2 regions of the Paenibacillus sp. J22R3 genome follow, and region 1 is predicted to be linked to the other one. Evidence: riboswitches for the same ligand, from Rfam matches in the RefSeq annotation. Region 1 holds a riboswitch; the other holds the start of a gene.
The links. Region 1 has a riboswitch for S-adenosylmethionine ahead of AC0YN4_RS28680 (hypothetical protein). Riboswitches for the same ligand answer to the same signal wherever they lie in the genome.
Positions count from the first base shown of each region.

Region 1 (15,334 bases):
AACCTCGACAGCCAAAACAAACCCGTCGATCTGGCCCATCATCCACTACATTCACCGCAACTACCGCGAAGAGCTGACATTATCGCAGCTTTCGGATCGTTTCGGTATGAGCGTCTCTCGCATTAGTGAGGTGATTAAGGAAACGACCGGCCAAACCTTCGTTCATTTCGTTCATGATTTGCGTTTGCGGCATGCAAGCAGCTTGCTGGTATCAACCGATTACAGCGTCGTCGATGTCGCACTTGAGGTCGGCTTCGGCTCCTACAAAACCTTTGTCCGTATTTTCCGTGAACGTAAAGGCATGGTGCCGATGGCCTATCGCAAAGCAAAACGACCCCAATAATGAGGCCGTCAGGCTGTCCGAGAAAGTCTAGTCAACAGACAACCAGTTTGTTGTCTAGACATCAATCATGAATAAAATGTTAACGGTTGTCAGAGTGGCTATTTCATGAAGACAAACCTGTTTGAAACGCTAACGGTTGTGACAGGCGTTATTTGCAGCAAATCGACCGATTCCCAGTGGAAAACGTGCAAATAAGCTCGCTGGCAACCGTTAGAAAATAAAAAGGGTAAATGCAGGCCAAATAACCACTTTCACAACCGCTAGAGTTGGCATGCGTACGGTAATTGCGACAAAGCATGCACTCATCGCGTTGAAACAACCGAAGTTGTATCAACGCGGTTTTTCGACATACTGTCGGCCCCCCGTAATGGGGTCCGTTTCGTATCGTCGACGTGTGACCGAGCACCGCGTGCCGGGATGGCACTGCCCGCCGGGAGGCGCGCGCGGTGCGGACAAAAATAAACAAGCTACACGCGGTGCATACTCTTCCCTTTCTCTTCTTTTACCTCACGCCACAATTTGCGCCACTCCGTTACATCTGTCAGCACGCTTGCCGGGTCATACGCACTCCGAACCGGGAAGGAAGGATGCATCGAACGTCCGGACGGAGCGCCTGTCTTATGATAGCGCAAATCGATCGACCAGCGGATGATATCCGAACGATTCGAGATGCCCCGATGCGGCGTATACTTATTCATGATGACGAGGCCGCCCTTCTTGCACTCCGCTAACACAGGCGTTACCGCAGGCAGCTTCTCCGGGACGATCGTTGTGCCGCCTTCTGCGCGATGGTTGATGTAGCCTTGCTTGAATACATGCGGCATAATCTCCATGCAGCCGGTTTCGGCGGTTGCATCCACAAGCGGCAGCCAGAACGTAATAATCTCCGACGCTTCCGAATCCGGCGAGGTGACGGCGCAATCCTGATGCCAAGGGACATTTTGAAAATAATCCGGTTCTGACTGTGTCGACTTCGCAGGATGCTTCGCGCGAATATGCTGAATCGGGTTGCAGCTAAGCTCCGTTCCCAACAGGCATTCTACGAGATCAAGCAGCCCCTCGCTGCCCATGAACCGGAAGATGGCCTCACCCAAATAGCCGTTGATATCAAAACCTCTGCTGATTTCCTTATTCTGCTCATACAGCCTCGTATAACGTTTCTCAAAAGGCTCATCCTCGTGCAGCTCTGTCAACTTGCCCTCAGCCAGAAGCTGCCTGGCTCTTGCATCAAGCTCCGCCGAAAGCTCGTCGATAACGGGCTGCAGCTCCTCATCCGTAAAAACATTCGGCACAATCAAATATCCTTCGGTTTGATATCGGATCATTTGCTCAAGCGTTAATCGCATTTGCCCACCGACCGCCTTTGATCTGGGATTGTTCTTCTCTTCTTCATCATAGCGATGCCGCCAGTTGATAGGAAGGTAGAATCTCACACGGAATGCGGACTATATTATCCGATATTCGCTAGGTGCACGCCCATGATTTCTGCGGAACAGTCTGGCAAAATAAGAAGCATCCTCGTAGCCGAGCATCTCAGCAATGCTGAATACGGGAAAATCGGTGTACAGCAGCAATTTTTCTGCCTCAATCATACGCAATTGCTGCAGATATGCCATTGGCGTCATCGATGTATGCGCTTTAAATACGCGGCACAGGTAATTCGGCGTCCAATGTACATGGTGGGCCAGCTCCTCCAGCTTGAGCTGTTCTCCGATATGTGCACGCATATATTGCTGGAGCGCATTGATTGCACCGGTTAGAGCACTGGCTTGTCGTTCCGTCGACGTCGAATCGACGACCTGCTCACTAAGCTTCCCTATCGTTTGTTCAACGCGAAGCATTAACTCGATCACCAGCAGTGACAGATGCTCTGCTGTGAAATATCGATTGCTGGGATCAAGCAGCCGATTAAATCCTTCAAGCAGAAAAGGCCTGAGTGCAGGCGGTACGAGAATGGGCTCGTTACGAAAAACGGCAGGCAGCAAATAACCTCTCTTCTCTTCCATCCAATCGAATAAGTTCACCGTTTGTGCAGGCTCATTACTCTCTTCATCACGCAGTAGAAACGTACATTCCAAATTATGTAGTCCAATGTCATCATCAGCATGAAATTGATGCCATTCATTCGGGTTGATTACATACAAGAAGCCGGGCAAAGCCCGGCTCTTCCTGTCGTTAACGAGGAAGCTGCCCGCTCCCCCGGTAATATACATCAAATGAAAAACCGGGTGTTGGTGCCTTGTCGTTAACACCCCTTTACGGCCTTGCTGTCGATCAGTCGTAACATGCTCCGGACGTAAGCTCTGCCCCTGCATCACCAGTCGTAAGCTCATGCACCTGCCACCTCATTACTGTTTGTCGACTTGCACACGTCCGGAGAAGAAGGTTGCCCCTCTCCCCATATCTGCCACCCGGTCTGGGGTCAGTGCATTGACCATTGCCTTGCCGCTACCAATCCCGTCTGCCCATAACCCCTGGCTGACAACGACACCTGCGAGCACATCATCACCTACTGCCGCTGTCAGCTCGCAGCTGGCGCGATCATTCCAGACGCGTAACACATCGCCGTCTTCGATGCCCCGAGCTTCAGCATCCGCTCGGTTCATGTAGAGCTTAGGTGTCTTCTCCATCGCGATATGTTTCTCGTTATTGGAGAACGTCGAATTCAAAAAATTATGGTTAGCCGTCGGTATGAACAGGAACGGGTATGGACCGTCCTCTACAAGCGGCGTGTACGTCGGCATTGGCGGGTAGCCTTTGCGTTCCATCGCCGCAGAGTAGAGCTCGATCCGGCCGCTCGGCGTCCGCAGCTTGCCCGGGAATAGCGGCTTTACATTGGCTTTCATCGCACCGTGCTCCTGTAGTCTCTGCAGAGAAATTTCGGCCAAATTCGGATTATTCGGGTTGTTCAGTGCCTGCTCGATCATGGCTTCATCCGAATCCTGAAGCGCTTCTTCTTCATATCCCATCGCCGCCGCAAGAAGCCGGAACACCTCGGAATTTGACTTACTTTCCCCATATGGCGCTGCAACCGGCTGCTGCAGGTGCACATAATGATGCCAATAGGACAGGTACAGATCGGTATTCTCTAAGTTGGACGTAGCCGGCAGCACAATATCCGCATAAGCAGCCGTCTCGGTCAGGAACAAATCATGCACGACCGTAAACAGATCCTCGCGCATGAGGCCTTCTCTTACTTTGGTTGCACTCGGCGCAACGAGAGCTGGATTCGAGTTAAACACGTACAAAGAGGAGATCGGCGGCTGTTCCGAATCCATCAGCACGCTGCCCAGCAGATTCATATTCACTTCGCGAGCCCCGCTGTTAGCCCGCAGATCCGGTCGTTCGAGCGCGGACTTATTCAGCGCCAGATAGCCGCCATTTCCTTTGATCGCGCCGCCGCCCCGCTTCAGCCATTGACCTGTTACTGCAGGCAGACAGGCAATCGCTCGAGTTGTCATGCCGCCGTTATCATGATGCTGCGGACCGTTGCCGATACGGATAAACGCGGCTTCACTGCCTCCATACATCCGAGCCAGCTTATAGAGATCATCGACCGGCACGCCTGTAATCGAGGAGACGATCTCCGGCGTGTACGTTTGCACATGTTCACGAAGCTGCTCATGGCCTATCGTAAACTGCTCCATGAACGACTCATCCGTAAGCTTCTCAGCGAACAAAATATGCATAATTCCCAGCGCCAGCGCAGCATCCGTACCCGGCATAACCGGGATGAACCAATCAGCCCACTTCGCTGTCCGATTGCGATGTACGTCAATCACGACAACAGTCGCACCGTTCTTGCGCGCCTTCTCGGCAATCGTCACTTGATGCATATTCGTGCTTACGGCATTGATACCCCACATGATAATGAGCTTCGCATGGACGGTTTCCTCTGGATCTGTACCGTAGCTGCCACCCATCGTATAGCCGTAGCCCTCTGTACCAGCAGCCTCGCAGATCGAATAAATCAGCTTGCTCGCACCCATCCGGTTAAAGAATCGGCGGCCCAAACCTTCTGTTCCAATTCGGCCCATGTTGCCATAGAAGCTATAAGGCAGTATCGCTTCCGGCCCTTCGGCTGCAATCGTATTCTTCCACTGCGACGTTATGGTACCGATTGCTTCCTCCCAGGTAATGCGTTCAAACTGCCCGCTCCCCTTGGGACCGACGCGCTTAAGTGGATATTGCAAACGATCCTTATCGTAGATGCGTTCCGTCATATTCCGAACTTTATTACAAATCGCCCCTTGCGTAACCGGATGCTTGGGATCACCTTCTATCTTCACAATTCGACCGTTCTCTTTATGAACAAGAAGTCCGCACTGATCGGGACAATCCAATGAGCAGACCGATGGAAAAACGCCATTCGCCGATTCCAAATAAGCCGATGCTGTCATACTGTAAGTCACTCCTTCACTTTCGCTTTCGCTTCCACGAGTACACATGAATCTATTATATCGAGCGCAGCGTTGCGTGAAAAGCAAGAAAGACCTGCATCCCTGTACTGTAGGGTGCAAGCCTTTCTCCATTACTATACGGAAACGTAGGAGCCCGTCTCCAAGAATCGCAATTGCGCCGGTGTGAGCGTAACCTCGCTTGCAGCGCAGCTATCCAGCACATATGACGGCTTCGAAGCGCCGATAATCGGGAACACCGGGAACGGCTGCGAGGTTAAATACGACAGCGCTATAACGGTGCTGGTCGTTTCGAGCTCCGATGCCAGCTGCTGTACACGCTCCAGCCGGTCAAAGCTGGCGTCGTTGAAATACATCTTCTGCACGCCGGCCGCACTGCCTTGCGTGCCTGCATCCTTGCCCCGTGCATAGCGACCGCTGAAGAAGCCGTTCGCTTGCGAAGAATACGGAATTACGGTCATCCCCGTCTCCGCAAAATAATTCCGATCCGCATCACTCATCACCACGAGTGTCGGATCTCCGACTGAGCCAGGCGTGCATACGGCTAAATTCCAAAGCGGCTGACTTGCAGCAAATGGCGTCAAGCCATGATCGGCAGCATAACTTTGGGCTTGCTTGATCCGCTCCACCGTCCAGTTGGAGCAACCGATGCTGCGGATGCGGCCGGCTTTCACTTCGTCATGCAGCGTCTCCATGATCTCATCAACAGGGACGCTCGCATCGTCGCGATGAAGCCAATAGAGATCGATATAATCGGTCTGCAGCTGGCGCAAGCTTCTGGCGATATCCGCTTCGATGTCAGCTCGTCCTAGCCTAGGGATGTGCATCGTTGCAAGCTCAGGATGCGCGCCTTTCGTTGCCAGAATGAGCTGCTCGCGATGACCTCGTTCCTTCAGCCATTCACCGATCCGGATTTCGGTCAAGCTTCTCTCCCGTCCGAGCCAGTCGTCATATACAAGCGCTGTATCAATAAAATTTCCGCCCTGTTCGACGTAAAGATCAAACAGGCGGAATGCATCCTCGCGCGGCATTCCGCCGCCAAATCCGGCTGTCCCCATACAGATGACGGCAGCGTTTAAAGGTGTTCCCGGTATGTTGCGATAACGCATAAATTCAATTCCTCCCCGCATTCATTTTCGGCCAGCCGCATGCTCGACAAGTTACTTTAAAGTAATTCCACCGTCCACAATGAGCACTTGGCCGTTAATCTGCTTGCTCATGCCGGACGCCATAAACAAGACGGCATCCGCGATATCCTCGCCGGTTTGCAATCGCCCGGCTAATGCGGCCATTTGCTCCTCATCCATTCCGTTCGCTTTCCACCTTGCGACCTCGCCCTCCGAGGCCACCCAGCCCGGCTGCACACAGTTCACTCGAATGCCGTGCTTCACAAACGCCTTTGCGAGATTTCGCGTCAACGTGACGATGCCGCCTTTGGAAACCGCATAAGCCATCGTAGCCGGCTCGCCTGCTGTCGCGTGATTGGAGCCAATATTGATAATGACGCCGCTGCCCCGTTCGATCATGCCCGGCACGACGGCTTGGCACAGCATATAGGCGCCTTTGAGATTAATGCCGAGCACGTTATCCCAGAACGCTTCATCCGTATCCAGTAGATCTGCTCTTGGGAAAATCCCGGCATTGTTGACGAGCACATCAATTGAACCGCCGAATTGGCGGATCGACTCGGCAACGAGCGACTGCACTTCACTCCGCTTGGAAACATCGCAGCGGATAAAATGAACCTCATCTCCCGTATCCGCAAGCTGCCTCGCCGTCTCTGCACCGCTCTCGTCGTAATCGGCAATGACGACCCTTGCCCCACACGCTAGGAATCGCTTAACTATCGCACGGCCAATGCCTTTCGCCCCGCCTGTGACTACGACCGTCTTCCCTTCAAACGTAATGAGCGGCGCCGTCATGTCCGCAGCGCATCCTTCCGCGCCGCCTCATAGGCGATACTCGGAATCTGCGTCGCGAATTTGCCGCCGCTCACATCGATCATCGTACCGGTAATGTAACCGGCAAGGTTAGAGGCGAGGAAACAGATCAGGTTCGCAACATCTTCCTTGCTGCCCCAGCGCCGAAGTGTTAGCGTATCTAGGAGCCGTTGCTGCCGCTCCTCCGGCTGCTCGGCAAAATGGTTCATCTCCGTCGGAATCATCCCCGGCGAATAACAATTCACGGTAATGTCGTAAGGGCCAAGCTCGCCTGCAAGCACCCGTGTGAACTGTTTTACAGCCGCTTTGGATGATGCATAAGCAGCACTGCCGTAAGACGGTACGATGGCAGCGAAGGAAGCAGCGTTTAAGATGCGGCCTGAGCCTTGTGCTTTCATAATCGGGACTACTGCTTGACACATCAGGAAGGTGCCCTTCAAATTAATATCCATATTGGCGTCCCAAATGTCTTCCTTGAGCAGCTCAACAGTGCCGCCGCTGGCCACTCCGGCATTGTTGATTAAGATATCTATTCGCCCAAATCGGCTCCGTACCTCCTCCACAACCTCAGCGATTCTTGCCGAATCTCGCACATCACAGATGAATTGCGCTCCGTTAAGCTGTTCCTCCGCAAATTGCAGAGCCAGGTCATCGAGCAGCTCTTGCTTAATATCTGTTCCAATCGTAATGACGCCTTCCTTCGCAAGCGTCAGTGCGATATGACGTCCAATTCCTCTGCCCGCACCGGTAACGATGGCTACTTTTCCTTGTAAATCGATGATCATGAGAATGCCTCCTCCTCTGGTCTCGAAGTGTTCCAGCTGTTCATCAGCTGCTGTACATATGCGATGCTCGACATGAGCTGTGACTGCTCATAGGCTGCAATGATCGCCGCCGATTCGCCCCGTTCATGCGGCGTACGCCAATCCGCTGTCGGCCTGGCATTGCGCTGGACACAACGAAGGAGCTCCGCCAGCTCTCTGGCGGATCGATTCGGGTATTCCGGCCAATAATCATCCGCAAGGACCCTGGTATGCCTCGCTTCCAATGCTCCGATTTCGATGGACATGCACAGCGTCTGCGCTGCTTGGCTGGCGCGAAAAACCTCCATCAGCGCAGGAAAGTCCACCGCTCCCTGTCCAATCGGACAACGGACGAGCATGTAGCCTTCCGCACTCGGATAAATCCAATAATCCTTCAAGTGGACATGTTTGAGATAAGGAGAGATTCGTTTGGCAAATTCGACCGGCTCCTCTGCGGTAGCAAGCGGGTTGCCGGTATCCAGCGTTAATCCGAAGTTCGGCGATGCAATGGACTCACACAGCCAAATCAGCTCTTCGGAGCAGAGATCCTGATGATTCTCCAGCGCCAGAATGACGCCTGCTTCTTCCGCCAGAGCAGTCGCTGCAGTAAGACCGGCGCGTGCCTCCTCCAGGAATGACTGCCACTTCCCGACTAAGTGACGGCGATCTCCGCCGAACTTCGCTCCGCCTGCCACCGTTCGTACTACTTTTGCTCCCACGGACTTTGCCGTATCGAAAGCCTCACCTAGCCGTGCCGCGTCGAAGCCATCAGAAGCGATCGTGATATAAAGCTGATTCGCCTCGACTTTGCTTGCTATAGCTCTGTGGTCGCAGTCTGCCAGCATCGAGAGGGGCAGCTCGACGCCTTGAAGGCCATTTTGCAGCGCTAGGTTAATGACCCCTTCCGCCGAAATCTTCGGCCTTCCTGCACGTGGGTGCAATCCCATTGCATAAGTCGTGCCAAATACAGATAAGCCAAAACGCATCCCGATCACCCTTTCGTATCCAGCTATTCAGCTAGGAGATGAAGCCCGGTTATTTGGCCGTCCAACCGCCGTCGACCGTTAACGTAGAGCCTGTCATGAAGCTGGATGCATCTGAGGCGAGGAATAAAGTCGGACCCGCAATTTCGTCCGGTCTCCCCCACCGACCCAGCGCAATTTGATCTACAAAGAAACGATTTGCCTCGGGATTGTTCATCACAACCGTGTTGAGCTCGGTCGCGATCGGTCCGGGACATAGCGCGTTCACGGTAATGTTGAAGGGGGCAAGCTCTAGTGCCAGCACCTTGGTTAACTGAATGACGCCGCCCTTACTCGCGCAGTAGGCACTTCTCTCCGGCAGTCCAACCATCCCCAGCATCGAGGCTACGTTAATAATGCGACCGGATTGCTGCTCTTTCATGAGCGGTGTAACGGCGCGGATGCACAGGTACGGAGCTTTCAAATTGGTGCCCATCACCAGATCCCAGCTTGTTTCGTCGTAGCTTTCGATCGGCTTGCGAACGTTGACTCCGGCATTGTTAATTAGAATATCGATGCGTCCGAAGCGCTCCTTAACGGCTTGCACCAGCCGCTCTACCTGGTCGGCATCCGTTAGCTCTGCTGCCATTCCTGTGATTTCACTGCCTGTATCGATAGATAGTTGCTTGGCAATCGCAGCTGCTTTCTCCTCCGAACGACTTGTAATGACGACTGCTGCCCCTGCTTGTGCCAAGGTTTGTGCCATCACAATACCAAGTCCGCCGGTCCCGCCTGTAAGTAAAGCAACTTTACCTGTTAATTGAAATAATTGACTATGGCTGCTATTCATCTGGAGATCACCTGGTCCTTTCATCCTTGTTAAGGAATGCGCTTACATGTTACCATTTCAGTATCTGGAAGGCTTTACATAAAGGTGATCGTTTTTTGGACTTTTCCGAACTCGGCGTACAAGGCGGTGCTGAACAATTGGACAACGTTCTATTTCCTCGAATTAGGCAAACCACTTTGCGGGACATTTCTCCTGTTATTCATTGGGCGCGGCAGCATTGCCGTACTCCGGATTTCAGGTGGAGCCGTCGAATCTATGATTTTCAGCTCATTTATGTGAAGCATGGTGAGATCAGGGCTACGATCGAAGGTGAGCTCATAGAGGCTCGTGCTGGCAGTCTGCTCATCTTGGCACCTTGGCAGCATCATCGAATTGAAGTGCTGACAGCGCCGCATGCGGAGCTGCTCGGCATCCATTTTGACTTTTTCGATGGCGCGGCTAATAGTCATACCATCATCGCCGATGAGTACAATCCGGACCCGGATGCATTCAGCGACATGCCTTATTTGGGGGCAGATCGACCGATCATAACCGAATCACTGCTGACGAACGTGTCGCCGAGAATCATCTCCCTGTTTGAAAATGTCATTCAAGAATGGAATGATCGGCAGCAGGATTACGACAGTGTGTGCAAAGGGCTGATGATCCAACTGATCGGATTGCTGCTCCGTCAGCAGAACGAAGGACGAGGCACGCCGCATCCGAAATATGAGAAGCGTCTGCTCGAGCTGGTACAAGAGATTCGCAACGACTGCAGCCGTCGCTGGTCGAGCACGGATATGGCGAAGTTTCTGCTCGTCCACGAAGATTATATGAGCCGGCAGTTTAAAGCGATGATGGGTGTCGGTCCCAATAAATTCGTGCAGACGGTGCGCCATCAGGAAGCCAAACGGCTTCTGCGGGAAACGGATCAGACGATCGAGTGGATTTCAGGGGCGGTCGGCTATGAGGATTTCCACTATTTCAGCCGTATTTTCAGACGCTGGGAAGGGATGTCTGCCATGCAGTTCAGGAAGCTGTCGCGGACGATATAGCAGATTGACAAAGAAGGACAGCCTCTGTATCGCCAGATCCGTCGGATGATTGGAGACTGTCCTTTTCCTTAAGGTAATCGGTAGAGCGCGAACGGTTTGCCGAAACGGAATGCGTCACTCCATTCATTCAGCGTATCCGTCAATTCCGAGCCGAGATTCATTTCTACGCTGTTCAAATTATCTTCGAGCTGCTCGACTCGTGTCGCACCGACAATGACAGTCGAGATTGCGGGCTTATCCATAAGCCAAGCCAGCGACATTGCACTCGCACTATGTCCGCTGTCAGCCGCGAGGCTGCTTACCTGTTGCCCCAACGTAACTCGGCGTTCGTCTAAGAAGCGAATAAAGCTCGGGTCCGTAATCACTCTGGAGCTTGTCGGTGCTTCTTCAGCCGTTAAGCCATATTTGCCGGTCAGAATACCGCCCGCCAGTGGGAAATACGGAATGATGCCTACGCCTTGATCCAAGCACACCGGGACAAGCTCTTGCTCAGGTGTCCGATCTGCAAGGGAGTAGCTGGTCTGAGTGGAAACAAACCGCGCAGTTCCTTTAGAATCGCTAATCCCGAACGCCTTCATCAGCTCCCATGCTGCATAGTTGGAAGCGCCGATATAGCGAACCTTCCCTGAACGAACCATATCTTCGAGCGCACTTAACGTTTCTTCGAGCGGCGTGTTCGGATCGAAGGTGTGAATTTGATACAGGTCGACGTAGTCGGTTCGGAGACGTTTCAAGCTATTCTCCAGCTCTTGCATGAGGTGGCGGCGAGAGGATCCTCTAGCATTCGGACCTGCGCCACTCACTAACCCCGCCTTCGTAGCCAGCACGGCTTGGTCCCGTTTCCCCTCTAATGCCAACCCTATGATTCGTTCCGATTCTGTGCCTGCATAAATATTAGCCGTATCTATAAAATTAATGCCCTTATCCATGGCGTGATGGATAATCCGTATCGATGTATTCTGATCGGCACGTTTCCCGAATGCATTGGTTCCCAATCCTAATACGGATACTTCCAGCCCGCTTCTTCCGAGATAACGATATTTCATAGCTGCTGAGCCCCTTCCTTCATGACGAGTCTATTAACTTATTATACCTTAAATGGAGACGCCGCCAAATGAAGTATCCCTTGACATCAAGCCTGTTTATGTAGCATAATGGTAAAAATTTAATATGTTTTTTCTTATCAAGAGTAGGTGGAGGGACAAGCCCGATGATACCCGGCAACCGACAAACCTTTGTAACTGGCGAATGCTTATCGTCATAATCAATGGGATGCACGGTGCTAATTCTTGCGGAACGCTTAATTAAGCGAATCTGGGAGATAAGAGCGAGGATCAATGACATTACATTCCTATGACCTTCTCTGATTCCAGAGGAGGTCATTTTTGTTTTCTATAAACTACAACACTTATGTAACGCAGAATGCTGCATTCGAAGCATTGGCTCGAACGCAAACCAATCTGCGAAGGAGGATCATGATGCTAAACACGATTCCTGACCATACGACGATAGATGAATCGGCCGAGTATCAACGGGATACGCTGCCCCAGCTGATTGCTTTGCTCAATTTGAGAAATTCGGTCATTGGCTATTCGCTCGAGTTTATGCAGCAGTGCAAAATTAGCCGTATTGAATGTTTTCAATTCGAAAGCGAGCTTGCAGAGAAGCTGCAGCCCGGCCATGGCCGCGATTATTTCTGTGGTTTAGTTGCGATTACCACGACAACGGGAGCAGTCGGGCTGGCGGAGTTTGCCCTCCCACGCAAGAGTCTCAATTGTGACTTGGTCATGTGGGCTTCCCCGCTTCAGCGGATGAAGGAGCAGACGTTGCTCGAGAGCTTCAGCTACGTTCAGAGCAAGACGGATTCTTGGGGACCCGTAAGGTCCGAGCTCGTTGCATCAGCGCTATTGAAGCTGAACGGGAATCCTGAACCGGCTGTATTGCAGAATGAGGATAAACGGTATCTTTGGGATCGTTCGTACCTGCTTCGCAATACGCAAGCGTATGTTTCGTTCTAGACGAGTAGCAGCGGCACCAGGCATACAGAACGCTCTAACGAACCGTACAGGTCTTATTTTGACGATAACACCAGCAAAATAAATCTAACGAACCGTAGCGGTCTTATCTGGCTGCGAATGGGTCGTTTTGAGCGATTTTTCCTGAAATAAGGCCGCCGTGGTTCGTTAGAATTTCAAAGCCCAGAATTCCGGCCAAATAAGGCCCGTACGATTCGTTAGAATTTCGAACATGCTTATTACGGCATGCAGCATTGGGCAAATCATGTCTCTGGTGCTTGCCCAGCTCCTCCATCCGCTCGCATCTCCCACCGCGTCCTCATCCACGACACCGGGTTTCCATGTTTGCCACCACCTCATACTCGCTCCCGTACGGTCCATCTCACCAACCATTGCTCATGCGCCTCTTCTCCTGCCGCAGCTTGAACGCCGATTCCGCCAACAACGCGGCGACGATCATCATCGCGGCCAATGTCCATAACGCCTCGCGTTTACGCTCCGGCGCGCGGTCGAAGCGGGCATGGCCAAGCCGCTGCTCCGCTTGCTTCATCAGCGCCACCTGCAGATCGGGATCATTCTGCGCGCCTCCGGCGTTAAGACGGAAACCGTTGCTCTGGCGGGGGCTGTCGAGACCATCTTTTACAGTCAGCGTCACATCAATGCCCAGCTGCGCGCAAATATCGAGCAATGGCTTGGAGAACGCTCCGTACGGGAAAGCGAGCACATGGTTCGAGGTGCCAAGCTTCTGCTCCAATATGGTATTCGCTTGCTCTAAATCGGCTTTTATCCGCTCCTTATATTCCTCCTTCGTCTCCCTTCTGCCCTTATCTTTCAAGTAAATAGGTCCGGTCAACGCAGCAATCCGATGCTTGCCCTTCGCATCCGTGGGCACATAGCGATGAGAATCAAACGAGTGACTGTAAAATGAAATGCCGGTCCGGCTCATCTCCTTTACCTGGTCCCAATTCAGCTTGGAAACCCCGACGTGACGAGGGTTGCCAATCGTGTTGACGATTAGAAAGTTGGTCGCCGGTGCCTCATACTTGCTCAGAACCGGATAGACATCCTGATAGAAGGATTCATAACCGTCGTCGAACGTGAGCAGTACCGCATTATCCGGAACCGGGTCTCCCCGCAAAATAAATCCGCGGTACTGATCCATCGTTATCCAGTGAAAATTGTTGGCCTTCATTAATTCAAGCTGGCGCTCAAACTTGCTTATCGATAGCGCTCCGGCATCGTTGTGCGGATTCTTCATGACTTCGTGATACATGAGTACAATCACGCGATCCTTATAATACTCGCCATGAGGTTCATTCTGGCCCGGCCTTAAATCACGGTTACCAGCGGCACTCCCCGCTCCATAGAACAATCGTCCGACCAGCGGCATGCGAGCATGATAGGTTTGGATGATCAATACACAGCAAATAACAGTCAATCCCAGCAGCAGGGATGTGAGCACCATGTATCTGGTTTTTAATGACATAGGATCAACTCCGTAGTTCAATGTAAAGGTGATTCAACTAATCGCACTTTCATTTATTCAACGAAGCTAATTCGACAAATGTTGCCTAAGCTATTATTCAGTCCTAAGAAAACAAAGAAAAGGCGGCATGTCATACCACCGAGTCAGGTTCATTATAAAATCGTTTCATCTGCCCCGACTACTGTAATCCGTTGACTGACTTTTCCGCACTTCCTGTCAGCGATTCCCCGACAACAAAACAGCCACCGCCGAATAAGTCATTCAGCGGTGGCTGTTTATATTGGCATTAACGCCTTATCTTTTGTGCTTGTATCCCTTATTACTTCTTCGCCTTATAAAACTCATGATACAGCTTCATCAGCGCCCGCTTCTCGATGCGCGACACATACGAACGCGAGATGCCGAGCTCCTTCGCAATTTCCCGCTGCGTCCGTTCCTCGCCGCCTGCGATCAGGCCGAATCGGCCGACGACGACTTCCTTCTCGCGGTCATCCAATATATCTAAATTTTTATAAATCTTGCTCTTCTCGATTTTGAGTTGCACTTTCTCCGCAACATCATCGGCTTCCGTGCCGAGGATATCGATCAAGGTGATTTCGTTGCCTTCCTTATCCGTTCCGATCGGATCGTGGAGGGACACATCCTTACGCGTCTTCTTCAATGACCGCAAATGCATCAAAATTTCATTCTCGATACAACGAGCCGCAAATGTCGCGAGCTTCGTCCCTTTTCCTGTCTGGAAGCTTTCAATCGCTTTAATAAGCCCGATCGTACCGATCGAGATGAGGTCTTCCAGATCTTCACCGGTGTTGTCGAACTTCTTGACGTTGTGTACGCAACCCGATGTCATTAGTTGCTAGTATAACGGCCAATTCAGCACGACGTGATCACCGGGACCATACGATGAATCCCCGCAGAGAGCCGTCACTCCTTCCGGTACGGATAAATTTATACGCGCGACCTCCGGCATTTCCGGTTGGCGTTCTATTCGTACTTGCAAAGGACCTCCTAAGGTGGGAATGGACCCTTCTGCCCAATTCAGTTCGCCTAATAAACGGGGCTGAATCCGAAGCGACCGGTTATGGGCTTCCAGAGGCTGTATACCAACGATAGAATGAAGGAACAACATGACCGGCATACTGCCCCATGCATGGCAAGCGGAACTAAAAGAGATCTCTGCGGAGTGTTCATCCCGATAGAATAGATCCCACCATTCCCAGACCGAAGTCGCGCCGGCATCCAACATGCTGCCGTATCTCTCCCTTACAAGCTCCAGCATTCGATCTTCCCGTTTCATCTTCAGCATAGCTCGGTAGACAACCATCATAAAAAAAGGACTCGCTTTAATGGCCTTTCCTTCAGCATCCGGCGCGAATACACTACGGTAAATCGCTTCGCTTCGTTCTTCCCCGGCCTCATGCAGTACAAGTATGGCCAATGCGTTGGCTGATTCGCTGAACTGGCTGCTTGGTTGTCCGTCAAC
Region 1 covers NZ_JBWDNS010000009.1:117,527-132,860, forward strand. The annotation lists gene AC0YN4_RS28625 (helix-turn-helix domain-containing protein) at 1-343, shown strand, start outside; gene AC0YN4_RS28630 (phytanoyl-CoA dioxygenase family protein) at 811-1,776, opposite strand; gene AC0YN4_RS28635 (helix-turn-helix transcriptional regulator) at 1,789-2,676, opposite strand; gene AC0YN4_RS28640 (molybdopterin-containing oxidoreductase family protein) at 2,692-4,743, opposite strand; gene AC0YN4_RS28645 (aldo/keto reductase) at 4,878-5,870, opposite strand; gene AC0YN4_RS28650 (SDR family NAD(P)-dependent oxidoreductase) at 5,922-6,683, opposite strand; gene AC0YN4_RS28655 (SDR family NAD(P)-dependent oxidoreductase) at 6,680-7,486, opposite strand; gene AC0YN4_RS28660 (sugar phosphate isomerase/epimerase family protein) at 7,483-8,490, opposite strand; gene AC0YN4_RS28665 (SDR family NAD(P)-dependent oxidoreductase) at 8,540-9,316, opposite strand; gene AC0YN4_RS28670 (helix-turn-helix transcriptional regulator) at 9,412-10,350, shown strand; gene AC0YN4_RS28675 (aldo/keto reductase) at 10,419-11,396, opposite strand; SAM riboswitch class I at 11,528-11,678, shown strand; gene AC0YN4_RS28680 (hypothetical protein) at 11,736-12,368, shown strand; gene AC0YN4_RS28685 (hypothetical protein) at 12,534-12,758, opposite strand; gene AC0YN4_RS28690 (polysaccharide deacetylase family protein) at 12,748-13,830, opposite strand; gene sigK (RNA polymerase sporulation sigma factor SigK) at 14,171-14,701, opposite strand; gene AC0YN4_RS28700 (family 78 glycoside hydrolase catalytic domain) at 14,708-15,334, opposite strand, start outside.

Region 2 (15,334 bases), on a different contig from region 1:
TTGGCATTCAACAAACCAGCCTCAGGCTGGGAGAAAATAAACGACCCGTCATCGCGGTTCGACCAAATGGCCTCAATTTCCGGCAATTGCCCAAGCAATCGAGAGAGCTGCTCTTGATGCGCGGATTCGTCAAGCGAGAATAGTCTCGCATCTGCTGCCAGCTTGCTTAGCTTCTCGAGCGTCGCGCTTACGTTTATTTCGCTTTCTTTCACTTCGTGCTTAATGCCGACCTGCCCGATTGCTTTTGTCAGCTCTGAGGATGACTTATGTAAATTAGTGCTGATTCGGTCCAGCTTCTTAATTTGTCTGCGCTGTTTATGTGTAAGCTCAAGTGTCTCGTCTACGCTTCCAAGTGTCTGGTTCACCGCATCGACAACATCCTTTAGCATGCCTGTCGTAGCGTTCATGCTTAGCGTCTGCTGCTTGCTTGCCGTACTGCTCTTGCTGACCAAGCGGTCTACTTCATGAATACGCGAGAAAATCAAATCCATGCGGTTCTTTGTTTGCGCCATCTCTTGTATACCTTGCTCTACTGCGGATCTCTCCAAATCAACGGAGTTAACCACTTGCTTGACCCCGTTCTCAATCTCTTCAACCAAACCGCTGGAGCGTCTTACTGCCTCATGACTTTGCTCCGCAAGCTTCTTGATTTGCTGGGCTACAATTGAGAAGCCTCGGCCAAATTCACCTGCATGCGCAGCCTCAATCGAAGCATTCAGCGCAAGCAGCGATGTTTGGGACACAATCTCTTGGATAAAGCTGTTGATCTCGTTGATCCTCGAAGTTTGTTCAATCAGCTCGCGGATATGACGGTCCATCGTTCCGTTATGCTGCTGCAAATCATTCATCACTTTATCTGTGTTCGTAAGCGAACGACAAACCTCAAGCACAACTTCCTTCGTTTCTTTACTTTCCGTATCGAGCAGCTGCGCCGTGTCGCTGATTTGTTCAGCAGATGCGGCCACCTCCTGCAGCGTCGAGAACGTCTCGCCTATGCGGTCCATGGCACGCTCACTGCATAACCGAAGCTCTCCCTCGGTAACAGCAGATTGATCGGCAATGTCCGTCAGTTGGCCTATGGACTGATTGACTTCCTCTACCGCAGCGGTCAATTGATCCGAAATAACTAATGACTCATTGATTAATTGCGTGAGCACCACATTTTGTTCTGCTTCTTCTTGCTTACTTGGCGTGCCTGGAGTTCGGAAACGCTGCAATAGCGGCATGATATTATCCCCCTTTTTTCGACAATTGGTCAGAATTAACTAATAGTATAGTTCACAGTTTCACAAATGAAAAGAGGGACCCCGCCGGGTCCCTCTCACTTACTGCTTCATTAATGCGGAAGTTATGTTTATTTATCGGCTTTCTGTGAAGCGGCTTTCGTTGTTGCATTTGCTGAGTTTGCTGCGTTTTCTGACGCAAATTCTGCGTTGTATTTACTTTGGGCTGCATTAAATTTATTGTTTTTATTTTTCGCCATTCCTGCTCACCTCCCCGTACAACCAATAGTATGGCAAGGCCGGGAACAGTTTATGTAAGTCGAAAATGAATTATTGTTAAATCATTTTATCGCGCAAAAACTGCTTCGTTCGATGGATTCGAGCTTTGATCGTTCCGACCGGAACCTGCATCACCGCTGCGATTTCAGCATCCTTGAAGCCGTAATAAAATTTGTAAAGCAGCATTACCCGAGACGCCGGATCCAGCAAATCGAGCAGCTCATTGATCTCGACCATGACCGCCGCTTCATCTCGATAACCGGCTTCTTGCGACTTATAGAGATGCTCCATTTCGCTTGAGGGGCGCATCCGGGCCGCTTTCTTATTCAAGTTCAGTGCGATATTGCTTGTGATCACTTTCGCCCATGAGAAGAGCTTGCTGCGCTCCCTCAGTGTGCCTTGCTTCGTGAGCATACGCACCCATGCTTCCTGAACGGCATCCTGGGCATCCGACTTGTTATGCACCTTCGCATAGGCTACATGAATCATCTCTTTATAGAGCTCAAGCAGCTTGTCCTCATAAGCCTCTAATTGCACTAATACATTTGGCTCTGTGTGAGATGATTCAATGTTCATGGATATCCGCCCTCGACTATAGATGGTAGCGCTTTCAACGTGTATTTTAACATACCTTTTCCGCAAAAAAAAGAGAATATTCAACAAATCGTCGAACATTCTCTCTATGTCGATTAGGACTCAAGCAGCTCTCTTGGGATCGTCTTCTCTGCCGTGACTGCTTCATTCAGCTCATTCAGCCAAGCTTCCGTCAGCTTGCCGTTGCCGCGCCTCAGCACCTTAACGGTAACCTTGCGTTTCCCCCACTGCTTGAATACCTGCTTCCTTGTTTCAAAATACAAATCGATCTTCTTTCCTTTGATCGCAGAGCCGGTATCGGCTACGATACCATATCCATATCCGGGTACGTACAGAAGGGTTCCAATCGGAAACACTTTGGGATCTGCAGCGATTGTCGAAACAAAAGCTCTTCGCACGCGAACGCCCGAATACGTTATCCCGTATTGCGGATGCCCCGGCCGTTTACCTGTCGATTCCACACCTGCCGTGTAGCCTGTTGCTATAACTTGAATGGGCTTGAATGCCTTGGCTTTCGGCTGCTTGCTAACAGGGTGCTGCGTAATTTGCCGCTCAAGCTCCGCCCCCACACTACTCGCTGCGGTACAGTCGGCAAATAACAAGCCGATTATCATCATCATTCCTGCTGTACTGATGGTTAGAACACGTTGAAACGACAAAAAGCTTGTCATCATCTGGGTTGTTATCCTCCTTAGTTCGAAGGATACCCAAGTGCAACAAGCTTTATGCGGCAGCCGGCATCATGTACCAGCGCGGGAAATGATTAGATTTGTTTCTCGGCAATTTGCGTTTTCAGCAATGCAATCAGCTCTGATACCGGCATGGAGCCGAGGTCACCTTCACCGCGTTTACGAACGGAGACGGATTCGGAGCTCGCTTCATTCTCCCCGATAACGAGCATGTATGGTGCTTTCTCCAGCTGTGCTTCACGGATCTTGTACCCGAGTTTCTCATTGCGAAGATCGGATTCGACCCGGATGCCTGCAAGCTGCAGCTTCGCTTCAAGCTCACGTGCATAGGCTTCGTATGCAACCGAAACCGGGATGATTTTGGCTTGAACCGGGGACAGCCACAGTGGCAGTGCACCAGCGAAGTTCTCCAGCAAGAATGCTGTCATACGCTCCATTGTGCTGATGATACCGCGGTGGATAACGACCGGACGATGTTTCTTGCCGTCGTCACCAACGTATTCCAATTCGAAACGCTCAGGCAGCAGGAAGTCCAGCTGTGCAGTCGAGAGTGTCTCTTCTTTGCCAAGCGCTGTCTTGATTTGAACGTCGAGCTTCGGACCGTAGAAAGCCGCTTCACCTTCCGCTTCGAAGAATGGCAGGCCAAGCTCTTCAACAACCTCACGAAGCATCTTCTGCGACATTTCCCACATTTCGTCGTTCTGGAAGTACTTCTCAGTATCCTGCGGATCACGGTAGGATAGACGGAAACGGTAGTCCTTGATGCCGAAATCCTCATAAACTTGACGAATCAGCGTGACAACGCGCGCGAATTCTTCTTTGATTTGATCAGGACGACAGAAGATGTGAGCATCATTAAGCGTCATCGCGCGCACGCGGTGCAAACCTGTCAGCGCACCGGACATTTCGTAGCGGTGCATAGTGCCAAGCTCCGCGATTCGAACCGGAAGGTCGCGATACGAGCGCATATCGCTCTTGAACACCATCATATGATGCGGGCAGTTCATCGGACGAAGAACGAGCTCCTCGTTGTCCATGATCATTTTCGGGAACATATCCTCGCTGTAGTGCTCCCAGTGTCCGCTTGTTTTGTATAATTCAACGTTAGCCAGCACAGGTGTGTAGACATGCTGATAGCCCAAGCTTTCTTCCAAATCTACGATATAACGCTCCATTGTTCTGCGCAGACGTGCACCGTTTGGCAGCCACAGCGGAAGCCCTTGACCCACTTCACGGGAGAACGTAAACATCTTCAGTTCACGGCCCAGTTTACGGTGATCGCGTTTCTTCGCTTCCTCTAGAAAATGAAGATGCTCATCGAGCTGCGCTTTCTTAGGGAAAGCTGTGCCGTAGATACGCTGCAGCATTTTGTTCTTGGAATCGCCGCGCCAGTATGCTCCGGCAACGCTAAGCAGCTTGAATGCTTTAATCTTGCCAGTGGAAGGCAAGTGCGGCCCGCGGCATAGATCGAAGAATTCGCCTTGATCATACATCGTAATTTGCGAATCTGCAGGAAGGTCGCGAATAAGCTCTAATTTGAGCGGATCGGCGATTTCCGTAAAGATAGCAATCGCTTCCTCGCGGCTTACTACGCGGCGACGGATTGCCAGATCCTCCTGCACGATACGTTCCATTTCTTTCTCGATTCTGACCAAATCCTCAGGTGTAAGGGACTGCTCCATATCGATGTCGTAGTAGAAGCCGTCTTCGATGACAGGACCGATACCAAGCTTCACATCGTTATTGCCGAACAGACGTTTAATCGCTTGTGCCATAAGATGCGCAGTACTGTGACGATAGACTTCAAGACCGTCAGCGGATTCAACCGTAACGATTTCCAGAGCAACATCGCCTTCAAGCGGTGTATACACATCTACCACTTTACCGTTTACTTTACCGGCAATCGCGTTCTTGCGCAGACCATTGCTGATGGAACCTGCAACCTCTTCAATTGTAGTGCCCTGCTCGTATTCCCGGACAGCGCCGTCCGGCAGCTTTACTTGAATCGCCATACCCTTCGTTCCTCCTGGATGTGGTTCTTGCGGCCGCATCATGATGCCATCGCAAGACCGAAATTTAACAATCTATGCGGCATGCAGCCAACAAAAAAAGCACGCATCCCGCAAAGGGACGAGTGCTCTAACAGACCCGTGGTTCCACCCTAGTTCAATCAGCGCCTACCAACCTTGCCGGCCACTGATCCTTGTAGACGTCCTATAACGGGAACGGCCCGGTACAGCTTACTTCCAAACTTCACAATGAAGTGAGGGCTCAACTGGACAGCTACAAAGGGGTATATCGCCACTGCATCGCGAGGAAATTTCAGCCTAGGTTCCTCTCTCTGAATCGAGCATCGCTGGGGATACATGTCTTTGTCATTGCTTTTACATGTCAATTATTATAATCTGACACCTGCTGACAGGTCAAGCCTATATTGCGGTACAAATTCTTCTCAAGGAATGACATTGCGCACACGTTTCTCCGAAACGACGTCCGTCGCCTGCACAATAGGCAGTCCTTGCTCATCGAAGAAGTAGCTGCAATGCCCGCACGTGCAGCAGAGCCGCACGCGATGCTCGAATATCGTTTCTAACGTGCGCATCACGGGCAGCTCCGGCTGCCTCGTGTGTATGACAATTTGCTGCGGCGATACCGTGATCAGCGTACTGACGATCATGTCCTCCATGTTCATTTCAGACTCCAGCATTTCCGCTACGATGCGGTCAGCCTGCACGGTTTCCAGCATTTGAAACTCTTGATCGTAAAGCACGAAATCGCTGCCTCCCTTGTGCAATACATGCACGATCGGGAGCTTCACTTCCTGCATCCGGACAAAATATTTGAGCAGCGATATAAATTCCTGGTATTGCTTATCCATCACATATTCGTCTACCGCATAGGCGACGACTTCCTTCAGTTCTTGCCAGTAAGCGGCAAGTCTAAACGTAACGAACCCATCGAGATGCAATCGGGTGTTGCTGCTCAGAAACTGCTCGATCTCATCCGCCACTTTACCCATCCGGCGTTCTCTGTCCGATCGCAGCATAGCCGTATCGGTAGCGTCTTCCTGCACAGCCGGAACAGCGGCGCCGTAAAGAATATTTTGGCAATAGCGCTCGAGCACTTCGATCTCTTTGACCACTTCATAATGAAACTGTTTGCGTATGATCGCCTTTAGCAGCATAGGCTCCAGTTCAGACATAATGTACCGTGCAAAAGCGGTTGCAGATCTTCGGTACATCTGCGGGCCATCCGCAGCGAGCTTGAAGTCTGCAAGGTCAACGAGGCATGATATTTCCATTGTTTCATACTCTGGCCTTGTGAAGCTTACGAACGGAACAGCGGTATCCTTATCGCTATGTAAATCGACAAATTCCTCGCTCAAACAATGGTGCAGTCGATCAATCGCTTCATGGGAAGCCGAAAGCAAAGAAACAGTGAACAGTTCCATAGGCTCACTCCTAAAAGTTTTTGCGAATAGCAGCCAGCTGGTAAGCGGGCTGGATATGGTGGCCGGAAATTCGGCAAATTGGGCGTTAAACGAACGGACGAGGGTGGACTCATTAGGGTCAATTGCACATGAAATCCAGAGGTCGAATCGGGCTTCCTTAACAGTATATGGTTCTGCAAAAGCATATATACGATGTAGGCATTGGCACAGCTAGTGAGGGATTGGAATGGAAGGGCAATCGTGGTATATTAGGCGGATTTTCATTCTCCCCTAAACGAACAAAAGCTTCCCGTCAGGAAATGCATTTCCTGACGGGAAGCTTTATAGATGCGAAGATCGATTAGTTTTGCATGATAAAGTCGTTCTGCGCCATTTCGGATTCGTTATACATCTTCAGAATCTCGTAGCGTGTATTACGCTGTGCCGGGATCTTGCCTGTCTCACGAATTAAGCGAAGAATGGAATCAATGTTGACCTTATGCGTCGTACCGGCAGCGGAAACCACGTTCTCTTCGATCATCGTGCTGCCGAAGTCATTACAGCCGTAGGAAAGGGAAAGCTTGCCCACTTCCGGCCCCATCGTCACCCACGAAGATTGGAAGTTATCGATATTGTCGAGCGTAATCCGGCTGATCGCTAATGTTTTCAAATACTCTTCAGGCGTCGCTTTCTCCCGCTTCATATTCGTGTTCTCCGGTTGGAATGTCCACGGAATAAACGCCAGGAAACCTTTGGAATCATAGCCGTTCGCCAAACACTCATCCTGTGCATCACGGACACGAAGTAAATGAAGCGCACGCTCTTCCATCTCTTCGCCGAACCCGATAACCATCGTAGCTGTCGTGTTCATGCCGATGCGATGAGCGGTCTTCATAACGTCCATCCAGTCCGTCCAGGAGCCCTTCAACCGGCTGATCTTACGTCTTGTCCGGTCATCGAGAATCTCTCCGCCGCCGCCCGGAAGGGAGTCCAGTCCTGCACGATTCAGCTCGCGCAGCACCTCTTCAAGCGATTGTCCGCCTGAGAGCAATACCATCTTATGAATCTCCGCCGGGGAGAAGGAATGCATCGTAATGCCTGGGTAATGCTGTTTAATCTTACGCAATAAGTCCAAGTAATACGAGAACGGAAGCTCTGGATTCACGCCGCCTTGCATCAGAATCTCGGTTCCACCGACATCCATCGTTTCTTTGATCTTCTGCAGGATGACTTCATCCGAAAGCACGTAACCTTCCTTCGAGCCGGGTGCCCGATAAAACGCGCAGAATCGGCAGTACACATCGCATACATTCGTATAGTTAATATTCCGTCCGACAACAAAGGTCGTTACCGGATCAGGGTGGTGCCGCAGCATAATCTGATTGGCCACATGGCCCATTTTCTCAATTTCATCGGATTCAAAAAGTGTCACGCACTCCTCAAGTCCAATCCGTTCTCCTTGCAGTGCTTTATCTAAAATGCGATCTACCTGTTGCACGTCGGAGACCTCCTTCTCTATCAACATATCCGTCACTTGCTACGTTTCAACTAATACTACCACAAACGCCAACCAGCGTCATGCACCGACATCGGCCGAAAAAGCCAGCCAAAACGGCGAAAAACGCGGCTAGTCCGCCGGGACTGCCGCGTATCGCATTATTTAGCCTTTAAGCGCTTGATCCAGATCCGCAATCAGGTCATCAATATCCTCTAGACCGACCGAATAACGAAGCAAACCATCCGTAATTCCGCGTTCATGACGTACCTCGCGCGGCATCGCCGCATGCGACATCATAGCCGGATAAGACAAAATACTTTCAACAGCGCCAAGACTTACCGCTACGAGCGGAAGCTTCACGCGGCTAAGAACGGCTTTCGCGCGCTCGCCGTCACCTACGTCGAAGGATACGACTGCGCCGTAACCCTTCGATTGTTTCTCATGAACTTCGCGGCGCGGATGGTTCGCAAGACCCGGATAGTACACGCGTGTAACTTCCGGATTGCCCTCGAGCCATTCTGCCAGCTTGCGAGCACCGCGTTCGCTATGCTCCATACGCGCTTGCAGCGTCTTCATGCCGCGGATCAGCAGCCATGATTCTTGTGCCCCCAGAACGGTGCCAAGACCGTTCTGCAGCTGCTTCAGCCTGCGGCCGAGGCTCTCGGTTGCCACAACGGCAAGACCTGCAAGCACGTCACTGTGGCCGCCCAGAAACTTCGTAGCGCTGTGCAGCACGATATCAACCCCAAGCTCGATCGGGCGCTGATGGTACGGTGTCATAAATGTATTGTCCAGCAGCGTAATCAGCTCATGCTCCTTCGCCCATGTCGCGATCTCACCGATATCGGTAATTTTCAGCGTTGGGTTAGAAGGCGTCTCCATGAAGACCGCCTTCGTATTCGGCTGAAGCGCTGCTTTCACAGCCTCGAAGTCAGTCATGTCCACGAAGGTGGACTCAATGCCAAGACGGTTCAGCACCGTTGTCAACAGGCGGTAGGTACCGCCATAAACGTCCTCGGTTACGATGATGTGATCACCCGTCGAGAACAGCAGGAACGCGGTCGAGATCGCTGCCATGCCGGATGCAAAAGCAAACCCGCGAACGCCGCCTTCAAGCAGCGTAATGTAATCCTCCAAAGCCTGACGTGTCGGATTGCCGGAACGGCTGTAATCGTACGTCGGCGGATTGAAGATATCGTGATGATGGAAGGTAGATGCTTGATAGATCGGTACGCTTGAAGCGCCGGTATGTTCGTCGATCTCAGCCCCGAAATGAATCAATTTCGTTGCAAATTGCTTCTCGTTGTTGTTCTTGCCCTTGTCCGGATTCTGCTCTGCCATGATGGTTTATGCCTCCCCAAGCTCGCGTTTTGCTGCTTCAAAGGCTTGCGCCAAATCCGCGATCAAATCATTCACATGCTCAATGCCGACTGAGAAACGAAGCAGACGGTCATCGACACCGATCCGCTGACGAATTTCCAGCGGAATATCCGCGTGCGTTTGAACGGCCGGATACGTCATCAGCGATTCCACGCCGCCGAGGCTCTCTGCGAAAGCAATCAGCTTAATATGACGAAGGATCGGCTCTATATAAGCGGCTTTCTTCAAGCGGAACGAGAAAATACCTGTGTTGCCGGAGGACTGACGGTTCTGCACCTCATGTCCCGGATGATGAGGAAGTGCCGGATAGTATACATCCTCAATCACTTCATGCGTCAGCAGCCAGTTTGCGATCGCCGTCGCATTTGCTTGATGGCGTTCCATCCGCAGCGCCAGCGTCTTCATGCCGCGCATCAGCAGCCACGAATCCTGTGGTCCAAGAACAGCGCCGAGTGAGTTGTGCAGGAAGCCTATTTCAGCGGACAATTCCTTGCCCTTCGTGACGATAAGACCTGCCAGCACGTCATTGTGGCCGCCAAGGTACTTCGTTGCACTGTGCACGATAATGTCAGCACCAAGCTCGATCGGGCGTTGGAAGAACGGAGTGAGCAGCGTATTATCGACAATGGACAACAGTCCTTTGGACTTTGCCCATGAACAAACCCGTTCCACATCCGTAATCATCATCAGCGGATTCGTCGGTGTCTCGATCAAGATCGCCTTCGTAGCTGGTGTAATCAGCTGGTTCATCGCATCAATGTCATTCGTGTCCACGTAAGAAGCCGATACGCCGAAGCGAGTCATAATCCGCTCCAGCAAGCGGTATGTACCGCCGTATAGATCCAAGGAAACGAGCAAATGATCGCCTTGGCCAAACAGCGAGAAGACAGTGGTCAGCGCAGCCATGCCGCTGCTGCAAGCAAATCCGGCATCACCGGACTCCAGCTCAGCAGCCGCTTCTTCCAGCACGCTGCGAGTCGGACTCTTCGTGCGGGCATAGTCAAAGCCGGTGCTTTCGCCAAGCTTCGGGTGGCGGAAAGCTGTTGCCTGGTAGACCGGGAAGCTGACAGCTCCGGTAACAGGCTCTTTAATGGATCCAATTTGCGCTAAGCGGCTTTCTATTTTCATCTGAAGTGACTCCCTCTCGTCGAATAATGAACTTCATATCTAAATGCCTGCACCTAAGTCATAAGGGGTTTGCTGATAAACGTAGTAATTCAACCAGTTCGAGAACAGCAGATTGGCATGCGCTCTCCAGCTCGACAACGGAAGCTTCGACGGATCATTGTTTGGATAGTAATTCTTCGGCAAAGCAATATCCATTCCTTTGGCCACATCACGATCGTATTCCGCTTTGAGTGACAACGGATCATACTCCGAATGGCCGGTTACGAATACTTGTCTGCCATCTTTGGAAGCGACCAGATATACGCCGGCATCCGGCGATTCAGACAGGATATCCAGATCCGGAACATTGTCGATATCATCGCGGCGTACTTCCGTATGACGCGATTGCGGAACCAGGAACAGTTCGTCAAAGCCGCGTACAAGAGGAACATTGCGCTTCTCCACCGTATGCGGGAAAACGCCGAACACTTTGTCCGTCAACTCGTATTTGGGAATCCCGTAGTGGTGATACAATCCCGCCTGTGCGCCCCAACAAATATGGAAGGTTGACGTTACTCGTCGAGCCGACCAATCCATAATATCCTTCAGCTCTTCCCAATAGTTGACCTCTTCGAATGGAAGCGTCTCTACAGGTGCGCCGGTAATAACCAAGCCATCATAGTATTCATGCTTGATATCTTCGAACGTTTTATAAAACGACTCCAAATGCTCGGACGACGTATTCTTCGACGTGTGGGTCCTCGGATGAAGCAGCACGACTTCCACCTGCAGCGGCGTGTTCCCAATTAAGCGAAGCAGCTGTGTTTCGGTCGTTTCTTTAGTTGGCATTAGGTTGAGAATCGCGATCCGCAGCGGACGGATATCTTGATGATAGGCTACGCTCTCATCCATTAGAAAGATATTCTCATCAGTCAGAACATCTTTCGCAGGCAATTGGTCTGGTACTTTAATCGGCATGATAATCTCTCCTTGTCTGCTTGGATTGTGACTGAGGAGCGCAATGAAAATAGCCCCTCTCATTAGAGAGGGGCACAAATGTATCGTTCATGCGCCTCTCATCTCTCAGAAACATACGTTTCCGCAAGAATTAGCACCGTACGTTTACACGCCGGTTGCCGGGCTTCATCGGGCTAGTCCCTCCGCCTGCTCTTGATAAGAAAGCTTGCTTATTTAATTAACGGAAATACCTTAGCTCCTACTTTAAATCATTCCTTTATTCCCGTCAAGGAGCCCACCTCTACCATCGTCAAAAAACGCGTAACCATGGGCTTTTCCCTGCATATGCTGTTACAGAACCATAGACGCTACTTTCTTCTTGAATGGAAAGACATTGTCGGAGTATACTAGACAAGAATTACGCTTTAACTAGTGAATAATTGACCACAAAAGGGGTGTTTACGACTATGGAAGGCGACCCGAGGCCTGCGGGCAACCGCACTGATAACCGGTTTATACGGAAGATAGCAGGAAGGCTCGCGTCATCGAGCCGTATTCGCAAACGCGCCGCTTCTAGATAGATGGACTAGAGCAAGCAGGGCGGCACCGCGCGCAATATGGCTTGCTTGATGTTGCGCGATTCTGTTCTCCTCCTCTTAGCCGGCATCCGGGAATTACTGCAACAACGAGAGGAGGAACGCGGATGAAAATCCGTCACGTGAATCAAGGTGTTTTCACACCGGTTGATGACATTCAAGCAGCCGTCGTGCCGCCTGCCGAAGGCTTCTACTGGATTGATGCCGACGTAGATGACCTCGCCGTGCTCCAGCCGATATTCGCGCTGCATGAGCTGGCAGTGGAAGACTGTCTGAGCGAAGAAGAGCAAAGGCCTAAGATTGAAATTCATGAAGGCCATTATTTTATTGTAATTAACAGCATCCGATTTGATGATGAAGAAATTTTCCTACGTGCCTTGAACATTTTTCTGGGCCGCCATTATATTATTACCGTTACGAAACAGAAAATTAACGAGCTTCGCGCGTTGAAACCGATCCTGCTCGAAGAGCAAGTCAGCAGACCCGACCGTTTCCTCTATCATTTGGTCGATATCGTCGTTGATAATTACTTCCTCGTCGGCGATCGGATTGAAGCGCGGATCGAGAGCTTGGAAGAAGATATTCTGGTCCACACCAAGAAATCGCATCTGAATGAAATCATCGGACTTCGAAGCGAGATTCTCTGGCTCAAGAAAGTACTTGGACCGCAGAAGGAGCTTATCGCAACGCTTAATAAGAAAGACCTGAAGCTGATCGACGATCAATTGCAGAAGTACTTCAGCGATATCTATGAGAATGCCGTTAAGATCGCCGAGACCTTCGAGACCTACCGCGATCTGATGGGCAACTTACGAGAGGCTTACCAGTCTTCGCTTGCGAACCGCGCGAATGAAATCATGCGTGTCTTTACCGCACTGACCACGATCTTCATGCCACTCACCTTCATCACCGGAATTTACGGAATGAATTTCGACTTTATACCCGGGCTTCATCTGCACGGCGGCTCCTACTTGCTGCTCACTTTCATGCTCATGCTCGGTTTCGGAATGTTCTTCATTTTCCGCAAGAAAGAATGGCTATGATCGGCGAATTAATAAAGCTCTCCCGGGACGTTCGCGGCCTCAGGAGAGCTTTTGTTATGTTTAACCGAATGGCAGCTTAAAGGTCTTCTTAGTCAGCGGGTACAACCATTTGACGCCGCTTGGCGTCAGTGTATCCGCAATAAGATGGGATAGATAACCGCTTATTGCAGTGTAGGCAATCCCTTCGATCTCCAGCTGTTGCTCAAGCCCCCATCCGATTGCTCCCCATGCAGCAACTGCCCAAACGGTATGCGTTAACCCTCGGTGATTCAACCAAGGTACCCATGCAACATACAGGCCAAGCCCCATCAGCCAATGATGACCGATCGCATAACCAGCATACAGAAGCCCTAAGCCGATTATACTCACAAGCGCATCCCGAATCATACCGTTGCGAGAGATGAGACCCAGAAGAAACACGGCTGCTGCGGCAATCGTGAGATACGGATACAATAAATCTTCAAACCAATATAAATACCCCGCTGCTGCTCCTGCTGCGACTCCGCCCCACAGCATGAGTGCGCGGATTATCCTTGCCGGCTTGCTAAGCTTGCTGCTCAGCATGTTCGTACCGTCCAGATCCGCGCTCAAGGCGGAAAATGCCGCAACGATGATAAATGCCGCTGCATTGGTTAGCGTAATGGGATGCGTGGCAGCAGCAACCACCCCGATCGCGACGCCAATCGCCAAGTGTGTCGTCCCTTTCATACCTGCCTCCTCCTTCTGACTGACCATGTAGAAGCGCTGATCGAACGTCAGTTCGCTTTTCGAATGATTATACCTTCTTTTCCATTCTCGTTCAATAGGAATTCCGACATATAAAAAGGCATCGCTTGAAGTGCATTCAAGTGATGCCCCGTATGATAGCTGTGATGAATTGGCAACCAGGCAGCTACGAGTTACACAAGCCCCTCTCCTGCCAACGCTTCTTTGCGGCCTTTGGCAAAATCCACAAAATACAGCAGGATGATACCAATGATGAAGAACGCCAGGAGCGCAAGTATGCCCAGCCGGCTGGACCCTGTTATCGTGCCGACAACGGAGAATACAGCTGGTCCGGCTACAGCGGCGAATTTGCTCGATAAGCTTAAGAAGCCGAAGAATTCGGCCGTTCGCGTTGGCGGCACCAAAGTGGCGTACAGCGACCTTGCCGTAGCTTGGCTCCCTCCTTGCACGAAACCGACCATAACAGCCAGCGCATAGAAATGAAGCGCGCTCGTCATGAAGTATCCAAGCATAACAATCAGCACATATACAAGCAGCGAGCAATAAAGCGAGTACTTCATCCCGATACGCGAGGCGAATCGGATGAAGAGCAGCGTACACGGATAGCCGACAAACTGCGTAATCAGAAGTGCAGCTATCAAATCCGATGTTTCAATTCCGATGCCGCTGCCATAAATCGTCGCCATGACGATCACCGTACTAATCCCATCATTGAAGAACCAGAAGGATGCCATATACTTAAGCAGCTCCGGGTAATGCTTCAGCGTCTTCATCGTATTGGTGATCCGTTTCATCCCGCGCTGAATCCGATCACCGAAACCTGCAGAGGTCCCTCTGGCGGTCTCCTTCACATTGCGCATAATCGGAAGCGAGAACAAGATCCACCAGATCCCGACCGTAACAAAGACGGTTTGCGTTGCCACTGTTTTATTAGGAAAGCCCACTAACGACCATTTCTCAATCATGATTAAATTGACTAGCAGCAGCAAGCCGCCGCCTAAGTAGCCCATCGCATACCCTTTATTACTCACGGCATTGAGTGTCTCCGGTGTCGAAACCTCCGTAATTAATCCATCATAGAACGTATTGGATGCGGCAAAGCCGATCGTACCGATGACAACCAATATAGATGCAAGCAGCCAATCATTGGTCCCAACAAACGCCATGCAGATGGTCGCGATTGATCCGATGAACATGAACACCGATAAGAAACGTACCTTCGAACCTGAATAGTCAGCAATCGCTCCCAAAATCGGACATAGAATGGCTACGAAAATCATTGCAATGGTTTGCGTATACCCCCAGTAATTCTCAGCTGTATTGCCGCTCAAATCTGCGCCAGCCACCGTTTTGTAGTAAATCGGCATGACCGCGGCCATAATGGTTGTGGCAAAAGCAGAATTGGCCCAATCGTACATCATCCAGCTGCGTACTGCCTTCGGATTCATCCTTTTCGCTCCTTTATGGCGCATGAATTGTCACCTTAAACCAACATTCGACAGCATCCTAATTGAATCCTGCTCCAACTCCGGGCGGCCCACAGGCTGTTTCGTACCTTTTGCCGTCGAGCTGATTTTACATTATAATGATATATAGCTGTGATAAAAATCTTTAATCGCTAAAGGAGGGATTCCGTGAATATTAACCAACTCGAAACGTTGCTAACCATCTCACGCACCATGAGCTTTCGTAAAGCAGGAGAGCTGCTTAATCTAACGCAGCCGGCCGTTTCTGCCCAAGTCAAGAGCTTAGAGGATGAGTTTAAAACGGTTCTAATTGATCGGAATCAACCCGTCACATTAACGGACCGCG
Region 2 covers NZ_JBWDNS010000003.1:190,953-206,286, forward strand. The annotation lists gene AC0YN4_RS15635 (methyl-accepting chemotaxis protein) at 1-1,226, opposite strand, end outside; gene AC0YN4_RS15640 (hypothetical protein) at 1,355-1,483, opposite strand; gene AC0YN4_RS15645 (RNA polymerase sigma factor) at 1,560-2,078, opposite strand; gene AC0YN4_RS15650 (3D domain-containing protein) at 2,192-2,770, opposite strand; gene thrS (threonine--tRNA ligase) at 2,860-4,797, opposite strand; gene AC0YN4_RS15660 (putative sporulation protein YtxC) at 5,238-6,236, opposite strand; gene mqnC (cyclic dehypoxanthinyl futalosine synthase) at 6,577-7,713, opposite strand; gene AC0YN4_RS15670 (aminotransferase class I/II-fold pyridoxal phosphate-dependent enzyme) at 7,876-9,054, opposite strand; gene AC0YN4_RS15675 (PLP-dependent transferase) at 9,061-10,221, opposite strand; gene metA (homoserine O-acetyltransferase MetA) at 10,261-11,178, opposite strand; SAM riboswitch class I at 11,274-11,380, opposite strand; gene corA (magnesium/cobalt transporter CorA) at 11,861-12,796, shown strand; gene AC0YN4_RS15690 (metal-dependent hydrolase) at 12,857-13,504, opposite strand; gene AC0YN4_RS15695 (MFS transporter) at 13,696-14,970, opposite strand; gene AC0YN4_RS15700 (LysR family transcriptional regulator) at 15,157-15,334, shown strand, end outside.
Region 2: another riboswitch for S-adenosylmethionine. It lies ahead of metA (homoserine O-acetyltransferase MetA); the one in region 1 lies ahead of AC0YN4_RS28680 (hypothetical protein).